Regions from separate parts of the Streptomyces sp. GL_140 genome, predicted to be linked through region 1. Evidence: riboswitches for the same ligand, from Rfam matches in the RefSeq annotation. Region 1 holds a riboswitch; each other region holds the start of a gene.
The links. A riboswitch is a leader RNA that binds a small molecule or an ion and turns the genes downstream of it on or off. The one in region 1 is predicted to bind cobalamin.
Positions count from the first base shown of each region.

Region 2: another riboswitch for cobalamin. It lies ahead of metE (5-methyltetrahydropteroyltriglutamate--homocysteine S-methyltransferase); the one in region 1 lies ahead of AC3IYJ_RS37330 (aldehyde dehydrogenase family protein).
Region 3: another riboswitch for cobalamin. It lies ahead of AC3IYJ_RS26080 (ribonucleoside-diphosphate reductase subunit alpha); the one in region 1 lies ahead of AC3IYJ_RS37330 (aldehyde dehydrogenase family protein).

Region 1 is NZ_CM174404.1:8,025,784-8,031,919, reverse strand. Features, by position in the region: gene AC3IYJ_RS37340 (GH1 family beta-glucosidase) at 1-444, shown strand, start outside; gene AC3IYJ_RS37335 (FKBP-type peptidyl-prolyl cis-trans isomerase) at 579-983, shown strand; cobalamin riboswitch at 1,116-1,286, shown strand; partial or broken gene AC3IYJ_RS37330 (aldehyde dehydrogenase family protein) at 1,476-2,075, shown strand; one part of gene AC3IYJ_RS37325 (IS5 family transposase) at 2,117-2,465, shown strand; one part of gene AC3IYJ_RS37325 (IS5 family transposase) at 2,465-2,925, shown strand; partial or broken gene AC3IYJ_RS37320 (aldehyde dehydrogenase family protein) at 2,931-3,836, shown strand; gene AC3IYJ_RS37315 (acyl-CoA dehydrogenase family protein) at 3,833-4,984, shown strand; gene AC3IYJ_RS37310 (enoyl-CoA hydratase/isomerase family protein) at 4,981-6,066, shown strand; gene mmsB (3-hydroxyisobutyrate dehydrogenase) at 6,063-6,136, shown strand, end outside.
Region 2 is NZ_CM174404.1:868,099-874,234, reverse strand. Features, by position in the region: gene AC3IYJ_RS04115 (dienelactone hydrolase family protein) at 1-731, opposite strand, end outside; gene folP (dihydropteroate synthase) at 823-1,692, opposite strand; gene metE (5-methyltetrahydropteroyltriglutamate--homocysteine S-methyltransferase) at 1,778-4,102, opposite strand; cobalamin riboswitch at 4,268-4,495, opposite strand; gene AC3IYJ_RS04100 (GNAT family N-acetyltransferase) at 4,678-5,388, shown strand; gene AC3IYJ_RS04095 (methionyl-tRNA formyltransferase) at 5,503-6,136, opposite strand, start outside.
Region 3 is NZ_CM174404.1:5,594,321-5,600,456, reverse strand. Features, by position in the region: gene AC3IYJ_RS26095 (carbon starvation CstA family protein) at 1-1,914, shown strand, start outside; gene AC3IYJ_RS26090 (CstA-like transporter-associated (seleno)protein) at 1,911-2,108, shown strand; gene AC3IYJ_RS26085 (GNAT family N-acetyltransferase) at 2,203-2,700, shown strand; cobalamin riboswitch at 2,767-2,895, shown strand; gene AC3IYJ_RS26080 (ribonucleoside-diphosphate reductase subunit alpha) at 3,053-5,470, shown strand; gene AC3IYJ_RS26075 (ribonucleotide-diphosphate reductase subunit beta) at 5,470-6,136, shown strand, end outside.

The sequences.
Region 1 (6,136 bases):
TGGCCGGGAGCGGACCAGGTCGCCTTCCACCGTGCGCCGGGCGAGCGCACCGCGATGGGCTGGCCGGTGGACGCGGGCGCCCTGTACGACCTGCTGACCCGCACCGCCGCCCGCTATCCGGGCCTGCCGCTGGTCATCAGCGAGAACGGAGCCGCGTACGAGGACGAGGTCGGCCCGGACGGCACGGTCCACGACCCGGAGCGCGCCGCGTACGTCCACGCGCACCTCGATGCCGTACACCGGGCGATCTCCGACGGCGCGGACGTACGCGGCTACTTCCTGTGGTCCCTCCTCGACAACTTCGAGTGGTCCTACGGCTACGCCAAACGGTTCGGTGCGATCCACGTCGACTACGACACCCTGGAGCGCACGCCCAAGTCGAGCGCCCACTGGTACGCGGCCGTGGCACGCACGGGCGAGCTGCACGTTCCCGGTAGCGCATAGAGCCCTGCGGGTCGCTCCGGTTCACGGATTCCGCCGGCATCCTCGGTAGCGTGGCCATCTGCTGCATGGAGCGTCCATGTGTCCGGATGGTCCGTGCGCGGGCTTCCGGCGGAAAGTGATGAGGCGAGGCGGCCATGAGTGAACTGACGAAGCCCGAGGTCGATGTTCCGGAGGGTGATGCTCCTGCCGAGCTGACCGTCCGGGACCTGGTCGTCGGGGACGGGCCCGAGGTGAAGCCGGGGATGGTGGTCAGGGTCCACTACGTCGGGGTGACCTTCGCCTCCGGGAAGGAGTTCGACGCCTCCTGGGACCGCGGCGAGCCGTTCAAGTTCGCCCTGGGCAGCGGCAAGGTCATCAAGGGGTGGGACCGGGGGGTGAGGGGGATGAAGGTCGGCGGCCGGCGCGAGATCATCGTTCCCCCGCGGCTCGGCTACGGCAACCAGTCGCCCTCGCGGCTGATCCCGGCGGGCTCGACCCTCGTCTTCGTGGTCGACCTGATCGACTCGTATTCGAGCACGACCGGGTGGAGCAACTCCTAGCACCTCGACCTGCTTGATCTCCGCTCGGCCGTCGCGCTCGCGCCGGCCGACGTGCGCGCGGACCATGCGATTGAGCCAACTACGGGCGCGCCGACGCCGGGGGTGGACTTACTAGGACGTCCAACTATATGTTCGTGGGCAAAGGTCCGCGGTGCAGGGAAGCCGGTGAGAAACCGGCACGGTCCCGCCACTGTGACCGGGGAGTGTGCTGCCATCCACACGCCACTGACGAGGTCTGTCGGGAAGGCGGGCGGCACGCGGGGATCCGGGAGTCAGGATACCGGCCGCGGAACGTTCCGTGTTGTCCACGAGGATGGAGCAGACACGCATGGCACCGGTTTGTACCCACGACCCTGGTGATCCGGCGGAGCGCGCGCACCACCTTTCCGCGCGCTCGTAGTTCTCACGACCTTCCCCGCGGCGTGCCCCATCCGGCCCGTCCGCGGCTGCGTCGTGCCATCCCCGGATCCAACCTGACGAGAGCAGGCACCCATGGTCCGCGAGCTCACCCATTTCATCGGCGGCAAGCACACCACCGGCACCTCCGGCCTCTTCGCCGACGTGTACGACCCCAACACCGGCTCGGTACAGGCGCGCGTGCCGCTCGCCGGGCGCGTCGACACCGAGGCCGCCATCGAGAACGCGCAGGAGGCGCAGGCCGAGTGGGGCCAGTGGAACCCGCAGCGCCGTTCACGCGTACTGCTGCGCTTCCTGCAACTGGTCGAAGGGGAAAGGGACTCGATCGCTCGGCTGCTGTCCGCCGAGCACGGCAAGACCGTCGCCGACGCCCACGGCGACCTGCAACGCGGGCTGGAGGTGGTCGAGTTCGCCGCCGGGATTCCGCACCTCATCAAGGGCGAATTCAGCGACAACGTGAGCACCGGGATCGACGTGCACTCCCTGCGCACGCCGCTGGGCGTCGTCGCCGGGATCACCCCCTTCAACTTCCCCGCGATGATCCCCCTTTGGCAGGCCGCCCCCGCCCTGGCCTGCGGGAACTCCTTCGTCCTGAAGCCCTCCGAGCGCGATCCGTCCGTACCGCTGCGGCTGGCCGAGCTGTTCCTGGAGGCGGGCCTGCCGCCGGGCGTGCTCAGAAGTCATCTCATTTGGGCTTCGCGGGTAGACTGTCGGCCATGGTGGGGATCGTTGAACGGCTGGTGCCGGACGAGCTGTGGGAGCTGTTCCAGCGGGTGGTGCCGGACGCGCCGTCGCGGCCTCAGGGCGGTGGGCGGCGCCGGCATGGTGACCGTGAAGTACTGGCCGCGATCGTGTTCGTCGCGACGTCGGGTTGTACCTGGCAGCAGCTTCCCAAGGCATCGTTCGGCCCCTCGGGGGCGACAGCCCACCGACGATTCTCCGAGTGGAGCGAGGCCCGGGTGTGGGCCAAGCTCCACCGGCTGGTCCTCGACGAACTCGGCGTCCGCGGTGAACTCGACTGGTCCCGCTGCGCGATCGACTCGGTGAACATGAGGGCCCTGAAAAGGGGGATCTGACAGGTCCGAATCCTGTGGATCGGGGCAAGTTCGGCTCGAAGATCCACTTGATCACCGAGCGGACCGGTCTGCCCCTGTCCGTCGCGATCTCGGGCGCGAACCTGCACGACAGCCAGGCTCTCGAGCCCCTTGTCCGCGGCATACCGCCCATCCGATCCCGCCGCGGACGCCGACGACGCAAGCCCGGCAAGCTCCACGCGGACAAGGGCTACGACTACGCCCACCTGCGACGATGGTTACGCGGACGCGGCATCAGACACCGCATCGCCCGCAGAGGCATCGAGTCCTCACAACGGCTCGGCCGCCACAGATGGGTGGTCGAAAGGACCATGTCCTGGCTCGCCGGCTGCCGACGCCTGCACCGCCGCTACGAACGCAAGGCCGAACACTTCCTCGCCTTCACCAGCATCGCCTGCACCCTCATCTGCTACCGCAGACTGACCAAATGAGATGACTTCTCAATGTGGTCAACGGCGGCAAGGAAGCCGTCGACACCCTCCTCGAAGACCCCCGGGTCCAGGCACTCGGGTTCGTCGGGTCCACCCCGATCGCCGCGTACGTCTACGCCACCGCCGCCGCGCACGGCAAGCGCGCCCAGTGCTTCGGCGGCGCCAAGAACCACATGATCGTGATGCCCGACGCCGATCTGGACCAGGCCGTCGACGCGCTCGTGGGCGCCGGGTACGGATCGGCCGGGGAACGCTGCATGGCCGTCTCCGTCGCCGTCCCCGTCGGCGAGGAGACCGCGGACGCGCTGGTCGCGAAGTTGAAGGAGCGCCTCGCCACCTTGCGCGTGGGCCGCTCCGACGATCCCGAGGCCGACTTCGGGCCCCTGGTCAGCCGTGACGCGCTCGACCGGGTCGAGCGCTACGTCGGCATCGGCGCCACCGAGGGCGCCGAACTCGTCGTCGACGGGCGCGGGTTCACCCTTCCCGGCCACGAGAACGGCTACTTCACCGGTGCCAGCCTCTTCGACCGGGTCACCCCCGGCATGCGGATCTACCGCGAGGAGATCTTCGGCCCGGTGTTGAGCGTCGTACGGGCAGCCGACTACGAGGAGGCGCTGCGCCTGCCCACGGAGCACCCGTACGGCAACGGCGTCGCGATCTTCACCCGGGACGGGGACACCGCCCGCGACTTCACCCGCCGGGTGGGCGTCGGCATGGTCGGTGTCAACGTACCGATCCCGATCCCGGTGGCCTACCACACCTTCGGCGGCTGGAAGCGGTCCGGTTTCGGCGACCTCAACCAGCACGGAGCCGACTCGATCCGGTTCTACACCCGTACGAAGACCGTCACCTCGCGCTGGCCCTCCGGGGCCAGGGAGGGTGCGAGCTTCACCATCCCGACGACGGGATGAGCGCGATGAGCACCACGACCGAAGAACGGCTCGCCCTGGCGGAGGTCACCCTCGACTTCGCGCAGGAGCAGTTGGCCCCCCACGCCGTCACCTGGGACCTGACCAAACACTTCCCACTCGACGTGATCCGCCGGGCCGCCGGCCTCGGGCTCGGCGGCGTGTACGTCCGCGAGGAGTACGGGGGTTCGGGTCTCAGCCGCGGCGACGGGGTCCTCGTCTTCGAGACCCTCGCAACGGGCTGCCCGTCGATCGCCGGGTACCTCTCGATCCACAACATGGTCGCCTGGATGATCGACCGCTACGGCGACGACGCGCAGCGCGCCCGCTGGCTGCCCGCGCTCTGTTCCGCCTCGACCCTGGGCAGCTACTGCCTCACCGAACCGGGCGCGGGCTCGGACGCCGCCGCCCTGCGCACCCGCGCCGAGCGGGACGGCGACCACTACGTGCTGACCGGCGTCAAGCAGTTCATCTCCGGAGCCGGAGCCGCCGGGCTCTACGTGGTCATGGCGAGGACGGGCGAACCGGGCCCGGCCGGAATCTCCGCCTTCGTCGTCGAACGCGAGGACCTGGGGCTGTCGTTCGGCCCGAACGAACAGAAGATGGGCTGGAACGCGCAGCCCACCCGGCAGGTCGTGCTCGACGGCGTCCGGGTCCCCGCCGACCGGCTCCTCGGCTCCGTGGGCGATGGTTTCCGCATCGCGATGAACGGCCTGAACGGCGGCCGGCTCGGCATCGCCGCCTGCTCGCTCGGCGGGGCCCAGAGCGCTTTGGACCGCAGCCTCGCCCACCTCGCCACTCGCGAAGCCTTCGGTGGCCGCCTCCTCGACGCGCAGGCGCTCCAGTTCCGCCTGGCGGACATGGCCACCGAGCTCGCCGCGGCCCGCGCGCTGGTCCGGCAGGCCGCCGACGCCCTGGACACGGGCGACCCACTGGCCCCGCGGCTGTGCGCGATGGCCAAGCGGTTCGCCACCGACACCGGCTACACGGTCGCCGACCGGGCTCTCCAGCTCCACGGGGGCTACGGCTACCTCAGCGAGTACGGCATCGAGAAGATCGTCCGCGACCTTCGGGTCCACCAGATCCTGGAAGGCACCAACGAGGTCATGCGCGTCATCGTCGCGCGCGGACTCACGGAGAACCTGCGATGACCAACGAATCCCCCGCGGACCGGGACCACGTCCTCCTGCGCGCCGAGGGCCGCGCCGGGTACATCACCCTCAACCGTCCGAAGGCCCTCAACGCCCTCAGCCACCCCATGGTGCTCCGTATCGAGGAGGCGCTCACGGCCTGGGCCCTCGATCCCGGGGTCGAAGTGGTCGTCATCGGGGGCGCCGGCGATCGTGGGCTGTGCGCGGGTGGGGACATCCGCGCGATCCACGAGGACGCCCGTACCGGCGGCACCGCATCGGCCGACTTCTGGCGGGACGAGTACCGGCTCAACGCGTTGATCGCCCGCTATCCCAAGCCGTACGTGGCCCTCATGGACGGCATCGTCATGGGCGGCGGAGTCGGCGTCTCCGCGCACGGCAGCGTCCGCATCGTCACGGAGCGGTCGAAGGTGGCCATGCCCGAGACCGGCATCGGCTTCGTCCCCGACGTCGGCGGTACCCATCTGCTCTCCCTCGCCCCCGGCGAACTGGGAACCCATCTGGCCCTCACCGGTGCGCCCGTCGGCGCGGCCGACACACTCCTGTGCGGGCTCGCCGACCACTTCGTCCCCTCGGCGGCGCTCCCGGCCCTGGTGCGGGAACTGGCGAGCACCCCACTGCGTACCGTCCTGGAGCGGTACGTGGAAGAGCCCCCACCGGGCGGTCTGGCCTCCGCGCGCGAATGGATCGACGCCTGTTACGCCGCCGGCACCGCGGAGGGGATCGTCGCGCGGCTGCGGGCTTCGGGCGTACCGGAGGCGAAGTCCGCGGCGGACGTCCTGCTCGCGAAGTCGCCCACCGCGGTCAAGGTCACCCTGGCCGCGTTGCGCCGGGCCCGGCGGCTCGGACCCCTGGAGCGGGTGCTGGAGCAGGAGTACCGCGTCTCGTGCGCGGCCCTGGCCTCGCCCGACCTCGTCGAGGGCATCCGCGCCCAGGTCATCGACAAGGACCGCAAACCCCGTTGGTCCCCCGCCACGCTGGAGGACGTCACCGCCGCCACCGTGGACCGGTTCTTCGCGCCGCTCGACGCGAACGAGCTCCAGCTCGTCGCGACCGCTTCGGACCAGGAGGTCGTCTGGTGAGCAGCACCGTCGCATTCATCGGGCTCGGCCACATGGGCGGCCCCATGGCCGCCAACCTCGTCAAGGCCGG
Region 2 (6,136 bases), 7.2 Mb from region 1:
GTCAGCACCGAGTGCGGGGGAAGCACACCGTCGGGGTTGGCCGCGTCGTCGTCCAGCTCGACGGCGACGAAGGCGTCGCCGAGCTCGCGACGCAGGAACGCGAACCGGTCCCCGGGCACGAACTTGTCCCCCTTGAACCGCAGCCCCATGACCTGAAGACCCTCCCGCTCGCAGCGCCCCCGTACGACGGCGAGTTCCTCGGGGCTGATGTCGATCGTCCGTGACCGGCCCGCCGAGACGGCCACCGGCAGCGACGGCTGGGACAGCACCGGCGCGACCAAGCGGGCGTCGGTGGCCATGGCCAGGGCGAAGCCCCCGGTCAGGCACATGCCGACGGCTCCGACGCCCGGGCCGCCGCACCGCTCGTGCTCGGCGGCCGCCAGGGCGCGCAGCCAGGACACGACCTGGGAACTGCGGCCCGTGGCCAGCACGGTGAACTCCCGGCTCACGCACACCTTGAGGACCGATGACATCGCGTACCGTGCGGTGCCCAGCGGGCCGTGTGCATCGGGATGGGGGTCGCGGCCGGGCTCTCCGAACAGCACCGGGAGCACGGCCGTGCAACCGATCTCCGCGACCCGGTCCGCGAACTCCAGCACCTTCGGGGTGATGCCGGGGATCTCGGCCATCACGATCACGGCGGGGCCGGTGCCGCGCCGCAGGATTCGGCGCCGGGTCCCCTCGTGCGTGAACGTACTCTGCTCATAACCGGCCAGGTCGTGGTCCGCCATGACTCTCCTCATCCCCTCCGTGCACCGGATCCGGCCATCGAACGGAGCTCGCCGGCCGAGGCGAGTCTGGCATGGGCCCGACCACATCCGGTCAGGTGGCCGACCGGACCGCGTGAGCGACCCTGACCGCGTCCGCCGTCGCCCGGACGTCGTGGACCCTGACGGCCCAGGCGCCCTGGTGGGCGGCGATCGCCGACAGGGCGGCCGTGGCGGCGTCCCGTCCGTGCGCGGGCGGTGGTGTGCCGTCCGTTCCGGCCAGGATCTGCCCGAGGAACCTCTTGCGGGAGCCCGCGACCAGGACGGGGCGGCCCAGCGCGCACACTTCGGCCAGTCCGGCGACCAGGCCGAGGTCGTGCTCCGCCCGTTTGGCGAAGCCCAGCCCGGGGTCGATCACGAGCCGCTCCGGCGCAATGCCGCCGGCCACGACGGCCTCGATGCGGGTACGGAGTTCCGCGACGACCTCGCGCACCACGTCCCCGTACACCGCGCGGCTGTTCATGTCGTGGCTGAACCCGCGCCAGTGCATCACGACGAAGGGGGCGCCGCTGTCCGCGACGGTCGGGATCATGGCCGGGTCGGCGAGCCCGCCGCTGACGTCGTTGACCAGGACCGCGCCCGCGTCGATCGCCCGGGCGGCGACGGAGGCGCGCATGGTGTCGACGGATACGAGGACACCCTCGGCCACCAGATCCCGTACGACCGGGATCACGCGGCGAACCTCCTCGTCCCCGTCGACACGGGAGGCCCCGGGGCGGGTCGACTCGCCCCCGACGCCGACCAGGTCGGCTCCCTCGGCCACGAGATCCAGGCCGTGCTTGACGGCGGTCGCGGCGTCGAACCATCGACCGCCGTCGGAGAAGGAGTCGGGGGTCACGTTCACCACGCCCATGACCGCCCACCGGTCCCAGCCCGGCAGCCCCGCGACGGGGGACTGTTCCGCGTTCGGCGCGTGGGTGGACATGCAGTTCGTCTCCGTATGTGGTCGCTGTCAGGTCGTGGCCGGTCCGGCCCGGACGCCTCGGCGTCCGGCCCGGACCTCGACCGCGTCAGCCGTTGTCGGCGGCCAGCTCCGCCCGGACCTCGCGGGCGGCGGCGACGAGGTTCTCCAGCGAGGCGCGGGTCTCGGTCCAGCCGCGGGTCTTGAGACCGCAGTCCGGATTCACCCAGAGCCGCTCGGCCGGGATGGCTTCCAGCCCCTTGCGCAGGAGCGCGGCAGCCTCGTCGGCACTGGGCACACGAGGGGAGTGGATGTCCCAGACGCCGGGGCCGGCCTCCCGGGGGTAGCCGTGCTCGGCCAGTTCGTCGGCCACCTGCATGTGGGAGCGGGCGGCCTCCAGGCTGATGACGTCGGCGTCGAGGTCGTCGATGGCCTGGACGATGTCGCCGAACTCGGCGTAGCACATGTGGGTGTGGATCTGGGTGTCCGGCCGGACACCGCTGGTGGTGAGGCGGAAGGATTCGGTGGCCCACTCCAGGTATTCGGCGTGGTCGGCGGCGCGCAGCGGGAGCGTCTCGCGCAGCGCGGGCTCGTCCACCTGGATGACGGAAGTGCCCGCGTCCTCAAGGTCGTTGACCTCGTCGCGCAGGGCGAGGGCGACCTGTCGGGCGGTGTCGCCAAGCGGCTGGTCGTCGCGTACGAAGGACCAGGCGAGCATGGTGACCGGTCCTGTCAGCATCCCCTTCACGGGCTTGGCCGTCAGGGCCTGCGCGTACGAGGTCCAGCGGACGGTCATCGGCTCGGGGCGGGAGATGTCGCCGGCGAGAACCGGCGGGCGCACGTACCGGGTGCCGTACGACTGCACCCAGCCGTGCTGCGTGGCGACGTAACCGGTCAGCTGTTCCGCGAAGTACTGGACCATGTCGTTGCGTTCGGGCTCGCCGTGCACGAGGACGTCGATGCCGGTCTTCTCCTGGAAGGACACCACCTCCGCGATCTCGGCCTTGATGCGTGCCTCGTACCCGGCGGCGTCGATCCGCCCGGAGCGCAGGTCGGCGCGGGCCACGCGGAGCTCGTCGGTCTGCGGGAACGAGCCGATGGTGGTGGTCGGCAGGAGCGGCAGCCCCAGGTGGGTGCGCTGGGCGGCGGAGCGCTCGGCGTACGACTGGGACCGCCGGCCGTCCGCGTCGGTGACGGCCGCGGTACGGGCACGGACGGCGGGGTCGTGGGTGAGGGCGGAGCCGGCGCGGGAGGCGAGGTCGGCGCGGTTGGCCGCCAGCTCGGCGGCGATCACGTCGGTGCCCTGGGCCAGGCCCCGGGCGAGGGTGACGATCTCCGTGGTCTTCTGGCGGGCGAAGGCCAGCCAGCGCCGCACCTGCGGGTCGACCTCCCGCTCGGCGGCGGCGTCCAGCGGGACGTGCAGCAGCGAGCAGGAAGCGGCCACGTCCACCCGCTCGGCCAGCCCGAGCAGGGTTCCCAGGGTGGACAGGGACTTCTGGTAGTCGTTGATCCAGATGTTGCGGCCGTTGACCACGCCCGCGACCAGGCGCTTGCCCGGCAGCCCGCCGACCGCAGCGAGACCGTCCAGGTTCGCGGCGGCGGAGTCGGTGAAGTCGAGGGCGAGACCCTCCACCGGGGCGGCGGCGAGTACCTGCAGCGCGTCGCCGAGCCGGCCGAAGTAGGAGGCGACGAGCAGCTTCGGCCGGTCGGTGGCACCTCCCAGCTCGCGGTAGGCGCGGGCGGCGGCGTTCAGTTCGGCCGGGGTGCGGTCCTGGACCAGGGCCGGCTCGTCCAGCTGGACCCACTCGGCGCCCGCGGCGCGCAGGTCGGCGAGGACCTGGGCGTAGACGGGCAGCAGCCGGTCGAGCAGGGTCAGCGGCTCGAAGTCGGGGGCCACGCCCGGCGCGGGCTTGGCGAGCAGCAGGTAGGTGAGGGGGCCGACGAGGACGGGACGGGCGGTGTGTCCGAGGGCGAGGGCTTCCCCCAGCTCCGTGACCTGCTTGGTGGAGTCGGCGGCGAAGACGGTGTCGGGGCCGAGTTCCGGGACGAGGTAGTGGTAGTTGGTGTCGAACCACTTGGTCATCTCCAGCGGGGCCACGTCCTGTGTGCCGCGGGCCATCGCGAAGTACCCGTCGAGCACGTCGGCCTCGACGGCCGCGCGGTGGCGGGCGGGGACGGCACCGACCATGACACTGGTGTCCAGGACGTGGTCGTAGTACGAGGAATCACCGGTCGGCACTTCGTGGACGCCTGCGTCGGCCAGCTGCTGCCAGTTCGAACGGCGCAGGTCGGCCGCGGTCCGGCGGAGGGCTTCGGCGGTGACGCGGCCCTTCCAGTAGCCCTCGACCGCCTTCTTCAGTTCGCGGTTCTGACCCTGGCGGGGGTAGCCGTACACGGTGGCTCGTGCTGCCGCGGCTGCGGGCTTGGCTGTCACGGAACTCTCCTTCGCGAGATGTGTCCAGGAACGCCCCGATGACGGGACGTGGACGCGAAGGGAGGACAGAACGCGCGGACCACGTGGCGGGAGAACGCCGCACGTGCCGCTCGCTGTGTACGCCGACCCGCCCACGAGGTCACCGGGATCTCCGCATGCGGAATCGTCCGCGTGCGGGCAGTGGCAGGTCTTCGGACTCGCGGGCACGCCTGCCGGTCTCCCGGCGGGCACCTACTGGCCGTCGCTTCCCAGGACCGTTGTCCGGTCCCAGTGCGTATGACAGCGGTCGTTCCCACTCACCGCTGCGGGGCAGTCCCGGATTCCCACCGGGTTCCCTCTTACGACGCATCCCGCCTGGCGGACGGGGGCGAACCAGCTGCGAGATCCACACTAGGCGGCCGAACTAAAGAATGAGGAGAGAAGTCCAGATACCGGATGCCGAATCGTGATGCCCGCGCGGGGGGAGAGCCGAGGGCGGGTGGTGCACCCGGGTCACTGCTCGCCGCGCCCCACGGCCTAGGCTTCCAGTGGCCCGGGCGACCAGCTCCCGCGCACGACAGGAGACGTACCGCACGATGAATCGCGACGACCCGGCACTCGACGACCCGGTCGGCCAGTCACTCGGCGGCCACCACGCACGGTTCGCCCGCCGGATCGGCCGGGCCGCCACCTACCTTCCGGGCGTCGCGACCTTCTCCTCGGTCTCCGCCGACGCGGGCGCGGCGGAATGGGCCGACCTGGCGCGGCTGCTCGGTCCGGGCGAATTCGCCGACATGTTCAGCTGCCCGGCCGATCCGCCGCCCGGCTGGGAGCCGGTCTTCGACCTCGAGGGCCGCCAGATGATCCGTTCCACGAGCGCACCGACCAGCCGGCCCGTCCGCCCCGGTGCCGGGCCGGACACCGGTGTGGTCGAGCTGGGCGCGGACAACGTGCCCGAAATGCTCGATTTCATCGAGCGGACCCGGCCGGGGCCCTTCTGGCCGCGCACCCACGAGCTCGGCACCTACCTCGGCATCCGCGACAACGGCACGTTGGTGGCGATGGCGGGCGAGCGGCTCCGGCCTCCGGGCTGGACCGAGATCAGCGCTGTCTGCACTGCTCCCGAGGCGCGCGGGCGAGGGTACGCCGCCCGTCTGGTCGGTGCGCTCGTGGAACGGATCGTGGCGCGCGGCGAACGGCCCTTCCTGCACGTGGCGGAGGCGAACGGAACTGCGATCGCCCTCTACGAACGGCTCGGCTTCGAGACCCGCAAGCACGTGACCTTCCGGGGCTTCCGCACTCCGTGACGCTCCCGGCCGCGCGGGCCGCGTGACGCCGCGACGGCGAAAGCCGACCCGCCCGGGGGACGGCCGGGGCGGGTCGGCGATCAAATGGAGGCAGCGGCCAGGCTGCCTCCGGCTTCAGGGACGGCTCGTCAGGTAGCCGCCCATGGAGGTGAAGTACTCGGTCGCGGGCAGCTCCCGGCCGTCCTCGGTCCGTACGCGGGTGATGGCCAGGCCGTGGTTGCGGCCCGTGCGGGCGTCGGCCCCGGCGACGACGACCACGCCGTCGCCCTCCCGGTAGAAGATGCGGCCGGGGGTCCCGCCGTACAGGCCCTCGGACACGACGGCGGAGAGCACTTCGAGGCGCTTGCCCTTGTGGAAGGCGAAGGCGGACGGGTACGGGGCCGACTGGGCGCGGACCAGGCGCTCCAGGACCTCGGCGGGCCAGGACCAGTCGATCCGGATGTCCTCCTCGGCCCTCTTGTGGAAGAAGGTGGCCTGGCTCCGGTCCTGCTTCGTGAACTCGGTCCGCCCGGAAGCGATCAGGTCGAGGGCGCCGATCGTGACCGGGGCGATGAGGTCGACCGTCTTGTGGAAGAGGTCCGTGGTCGTGTCCGTCGGGCCGACGGGGATCGAGTGCTGCATGACGATGTCGCCGGCGTCGAGGACCTCGTCCATCATGTGCGCGGTGACGCCCACTTCGGACTCGCCGTTGATGAGGGCCCAGATCAGCGGGGAGAAGCCGGCGTACTTGGGCAGCAGCGAGTCGTGC
Region 3 (6,136 bases), 2.4 Mb from region 1:
CACCCGACCGACCGACGGGTGCTTTTCGGCCATCACTTCGCCGCCGTCGCCGGCGCCGGCCCGCTGGTGGGTCCCGTACTCGCCTCGCAGATGGGCTACCTGCCCGGCACCATCTGGATCGTCGCGGGCGTGATCTTCGCGGGCGCGGTCCAGGACATGGTCACGCTCTTCTTCTCCACCCGGCGCAACGGCCGTTCGCTCGGCCAGATGGCCCGGGACGAGATCGGCCCGGTCGGCGGTGCGGCCGCGCTCGTCGCCGTCTTCGCCATCATGATCATCCTGCTGGCCGTGCTGGCACTGGTCATCGTCAACGCGCTGGCGCACTCCCCGTGGGGCGTCTTCTCCATCGGCATGACCATCCCGATCGCCCTCTTCATGGGCTTCTACCTGCGCGTCCTGCGCCCGGGCCGGGTCACCGAGGTCTCCCTCGTCGGCGTCGCGCTGCTGCTCCTGGCCATCGTCGCGGGCGGCTGGGTCGCGGAGTCCTCGCTGGCGGACACCTTCACCCTGGAGAAGGAGACGCTGGTCATCTGGATGATCGCGTACGGGTTCGTGGCGTCCGTGCTGCCGGTCTGGATGCTGCTCGCCCCGCGCGACTACCTCTCCACCTTCATGAAGGTCGGCACCATCGGCCTGCTGGCCGTGGGCGTGGTCGTCTCCATGCCGGTCCTGAGGATGCCCGCGGTCACCGACTTCGCCTCGCGCGGCGACGGCCCGGTCTTCGCCGGCTCGATGTTCCCCTTCGTCTTCATCACCATCGCCTGCGGAGCGCTGTCCGGGTTCCACTCGCTGGTCTCCTCCGGCACCACCCCGAAGATGATCCAGAAGGAGACCCAGGTCCGGGTCATCGGCTACGGCGCGATGCTGACCGAGTCCTTCGTCGCCGTCATGGCGATCATCGCGGCCTGCATCATCGACCCGGGCCTGTACTTCGCGGTCAACTCCCCCGCCGGAGTCGTCGGCGCCACCGTCCAGACCGCCTCCGAGGCGGTCGCCCACTTCGGCTTCGCCATCTCCCCCGAAGCCCTCGCGCAGGCCGCGAAGGACGTGGAGGAGACCAGCCTGCTGTCCCGCACGGGCGGCGCACCGACCTTCGCACTCGGAATGTCGGAGATCTTCTCGTCCGTGGTCGGCGGCTCCTCGATGAAGGCCTTCTGGTACCACTTCGCGATCATGTTCGAGGCCCTGTTCATCCTGACCACGGTCGACGCGGGCACCCGCGTGGGCCGGTTCATGCTCCAGGACACCCTCGGCAACGTGCACAAGTCCTTCAAGGACATCAGCTGGAAGCCGGGCGTCTGGTTCGCCAGCGCGATCGTCGTCGGCGGCTGGGGCTACTTCCTGTGGGTCGGCGTCAAGGACCCGCTGGGCGGCATCAACCAGCTCTTCCCGCTGTTCGGGATCGCGAACCAGCTGCTCGCGGCGGTCGCCCTGGCCGTCTGCACCACGCTGCTGGTCAAGTCGGGCCGCCTCAAGTGGGCCTGGGTGACGGGTGTCCCGCTGGCGTGGGACGTGGCCGTCACCCTCACCGCCAGCTACCAGAAGATCTTCTCGGACAACCCGAAGATCGGCTTCTTCGCGCAGCGGGACCTCTACCAGGACGGCATCGACGCCGGCAAGATCCTCAAGCCCGCGAAGAACCTGGACGAGATGCACACCGTGGTCACCAACGCCACGGTCGACGGGGTCCTCTCGGTCCTCTTCGCACTGCTGATCGTCATCGTCCTGCTCGACGCGGCCCGGACCTGCTTCAACGCCGTCCGCAAGCCGGAGTCCGTCACCCTGGCCGAGACCCCGTGGACCGAGTCCCGGATCATCGCCCCGGCCGGGCTGATCCCCACCGCCGAGGAGCGCGCGGAGCTCGCCGCCGCCGGACTCGACTCGGGCGGGGGCCGCGTAAAGGAATCCGCGTGACGGGCCTGCGCCAGGTCCTGGACCGGGCCCGCTTCTACGTACGGGAGTTCTCCGGCGAGGCGGCGTACGACCACTACGTCGCCCACGCCCGCACCCACGACCCGGACGCGCAGGTGATGACCCGCCGGGCCTTCGAGCGGGCCCGCATGGACGCCCGCGAGGCCGACCCGCGCGAGGGGTTCCGCTGCTGCTGAGCACGGACCGCGCACACCGGGGCCGCCCCTCCTCCCGCCCCACCGGCGGGAGGCAGGGCGGCCCTTTCGCGCACCCTGTCGCACACTCGGTGCCATGGACATCGTCATCAGGGCGGCAACGGCCGCCGAATACGAAGAGCTGGGCGAGCTCACCGCACAGGCGTACCTCGGCGACGAGCTGCTGGACTTCGCCGAGGACGACCCCTACCTGGACCGGCTGCGCGACGTCGCCGGCCGGGCGGCCGACGCCGAAGTGATCGTCGCGGAGTACGAGGGCACGCTGCTCGGCAATGTGACCTTCGCCCCTCCCGGCAGCCCGCTCGCCCAGATCGCCGGCCCCCACGAGGCGGAGTTCCGGATGCTGGCCGTCTCGCCCGAAGCCCGCGGCCGGGGCGCCGGCGAGGCCCTGGTGCGCGCCTGCATGGCCCGCGCCCGGGAGCTGGAGGGCGTGACCCACCTGACGCTGTCGACCACCGAGAAGATGCTGGGAGCGCACCGGATCTACCACCGGCTGGGCTTCGTACGGACCCCGGAACGGGACTGGTACCCGGTCCCGGGCCTGCCCCTGCTCACCTACCGCGTCGAGCTGTAACAGCGCGCCACCGCCGACGGGCGACACAACATGTGGGGGCTACCGCGAGGGGCGGCCCCCACATGTATGCTCGTCCTCGCTGTCGTCGCAGGGGAATCCGGTGAGAATCCGGAACTGTCCCGCAACGGTATGAAATGCCCGGACCCGTTCGGTGCATCCACAAGTCCGAGGACCTGTCGACAGTGCGCCCGGATCGTCCGACCCGGGTGCCGATTCGTCCGGGCCTCGCGGTTGGGCCGGTGGACGTCACGTGGCGTATGCGTGCCCTGCCAGGTCCGCACTTCCCCGCGTGCGCCCCCTCGCGCCCCGCACCAACGGTGTTCCCGGAGCCGAGCGAGGGAGAGCTCCCCCCGTGACCATCGCGCCTTCCGCACCGCGCGCCGAGTCCGACCCGTCCGCCTATGAGGGTCCGGGGGCCGCGCTGTTGCGCACGCTCACCGAGCTGACCGCCGATCTGCCCGACACCGACCCCGGCCGGGTCGCCGCCGCCGCGCTGCGCGGCCGCAGCGCGGCCGCCGACGAGGCGGAGCTGCGTACGCTCGCCACCGAGGCGGCCGCCGGGCTGATCTCCGAGGACCCGGCGTACTCCCGGCTCGCCGCCCGGCTGCTGACGCTGGCCGTCCGCGACGAGGCCGCCGGCCAGGGCTCCCTCTCGTTCTCCGGCTCCGTCGAGGTGGGTCACCGCGAAGGCCTGATCGCCGACCGCACCGCAGACTTCGTACGTCTCCACGCGAACCGGCTCGACGCGCTGGTCGAGCACTCGCTCGCCGAGGGCGCCGACGACCGCTTCGGCTTCTTCGGCCTGCGCACGCTGCACAGCCGCTACCTGCTGCGCCACCCGATCACCCGCCAGGTCATCGAGACCCCGCAGTACTTCATGCTGCGCGTGGCCTGCGGACTCGCCGAGAACGAGAGCGTTCAGGCCGTCGAGGAAGTCGCCTCCCTCTACCGGCTGATGAGCCGCCTGGACTACCTGCCGTCCTCCCCCACGCTCTTCAACTCCGGCACCCGGCACCCGCAGATGTCCTCCTGCTACCTGCTGGACTCCCCGCTGGACGAGCTCGACTCGATCTACGACCGCTACCACCAGGTCGCCCGCCTCTCCAAGCACGCCGGCGGCATCGGCCTGTCCTACTCGCGCATCCGGGCCCGCGGCTCCCTGATCCGCGGCACCAACGGCCACTCCAACGGCATCGTGCCGTTCCTCAAGACGCTGGACGCCTCCGTCGCCGCCGTCAACCAGGGCGGCCGCCGCAAGGGCGCCGCGGCCGTCTACCTGGAGACCTGGCACGCGGACATCGAGGAGTTCCTGGAGCTCCGCGACAACACCGGCGAGGACCAGCGCCGCACCCACAACCTGAACCTGGCGCACTGGGTGCCGGACGAGTTCATGCGCCGCGTGAACTCCGACGCCGACTGGTCGCTGTTCTCCCCGGCCGACGTCCCCGAGCTCGTCGACCTGTGGGGCGACGAGTTCGACGCCGCCTACCGCAAGGCCGAGGCCGGCGGCCTGGCCCGCAAGACCATCCCCGCCCGCGACCTGTACGGCCGGATGATGCGCACCCTCGCGCAGACCGGCCAGGGCTGGATGACCTTCAAGGACGCCTCCAACCGCACCGCGAACCAGACCGCGGAGCCGGGCACCGTCGTCCACTCCTCGAACCTGTGCACCGAGATCATCGAGGTCACCAACGACGGCGAGACGGCCGTCTGCAACCTCGGCTCGGTCAACCTCGGCGCCTTCGTGCTCGCCGAGGCCGGCGACATCGACTGGGAGCGGCTGGACGAGACCGTCCGCACCGCCGTGACCTTCCTCGACCGCGTCGTGGACATCAACTTCTACCCGACCGAGCAGGCCGGCCGCTCCAACGCCCGCTGGCGCCCGGTGGGCCTGGGCGCGATGGGCCTGCAGGACGTCTTCTTCCAGCTGAAGCTGCCCTTCGACTCCCCCGAGGCGAAGGCCCTGTCCACCAAGCTCTCCGAGCGCATCATGCTCGCCGCGTACGAGGCCTCGTGCGACCTGGCCGAGCGCAGCGGCCCGCTCCCCGCCTGGGAGCAGACCCGTACCGCCCGCGGCGTCCTGCACCCCGACCACTACGAGGTCGAGCTGAACTGGCCGGAGCGCTGGGACGCGCTGCGCGCCCGGGTCGCGAAGTCCGGGATGCGCAACTCCCTCCTCCTGGCCATCGCCCCGACGGCGACCATCGCGTCGATCGCCGGCGTGTACGAGTGCATCGAGCCGCAGGTCTCCAACCTCTTCAAGCGCGAGACGCTGAGCGGGGAGTTCCTCCAGGTCAACGGCTACCTGGTGCAGGAGCTCAAGCGGCTCGGCGTCTGGGACGCCCAGACCCGCGAGGCGCTGCGCGAATCCAGCGGCTCCGTCCAGGGCTTCGGCTGGATCCCTGCCGAGGTCCGCGAGCTGTACCGCACGGCGTGGGAGATCCCGCAGCGCGGCCTGATCGACATGGCGGCGGCCCGTACGCCGTTCCTCGACCAGTCGCAGTCGCTGAACCTGTTCCTGGAGACGCCGACCATCGGCAAGCTCAGCTCCATGTACGCGTACGCCTGGAAGCAGGGCCTGAAGACCACGTACTACCTGCGCTCGCGCCCGGCGACGAAGATCGCCCGCGCCGCGCAGGCCACCACCCCGGTGGCGCTGCCCGAGCCCATGAACGCCGACGCCGCGGCCCTGGCCGCCGCCGAGGCAGCCGCCGCGGAAGCGCTCGCCTGCTCCCTTGAAAACCCCGAGTCCTGCGAGGCCTGCCAGTAATGAGCTCCACAGACAAGAAGAACCTCCTGGACCCGGGCTTCGAGCTCACGCTCCGCCCCATGCGCTACCCGGACTTCTACGAGCGCTACCGGGACGCGATCAAGAACACCTGGACCGTGGAGGAGGTCGACCTCCACTCGGACGTGGCCGACCTCGCCAAGCTCACCCCCGGTGAGCAGCACATGATCGGCCGCCTGGTCGCGTTCTTCGCGACGGGCGACTCGATCGTCTCGAACAACCTCGTCCTGACCCTGTACAAGCACATCAACTCCCCGGAGGCGCGCCTGTACCTGTCGCGCCAGCTCTTCGAGGAGGCCGTGCACGTCCAGTTCTACCTGACGCTGCTCGACACCTACCTGCCGGACCCGGACGACCGCGCGGCCGCCTTCGACGCGGTCGAGGAGATCCCCTCGATCCGCGAGAAGGCCCAGTTCTGCTTCAAGTGGATCAACGAGGTCGAGAAGCTGGAGCGCCTGGAGACCAAGGCCGACCGCCGCCGCTTCCTGCTGAACCTGATCTGCTTCGCGGCGTGCATCGAAGGCCTGTTCTTCTACGGGGCGTTCGCGTACGTCTACTGGTTCCGCTCGCGCGGCCTGCTGCACGGCCTGGCCACGGGGACGAACTGGGTCTTCCGGGACGAAACCATGCATATGAACTTCGCGTTCG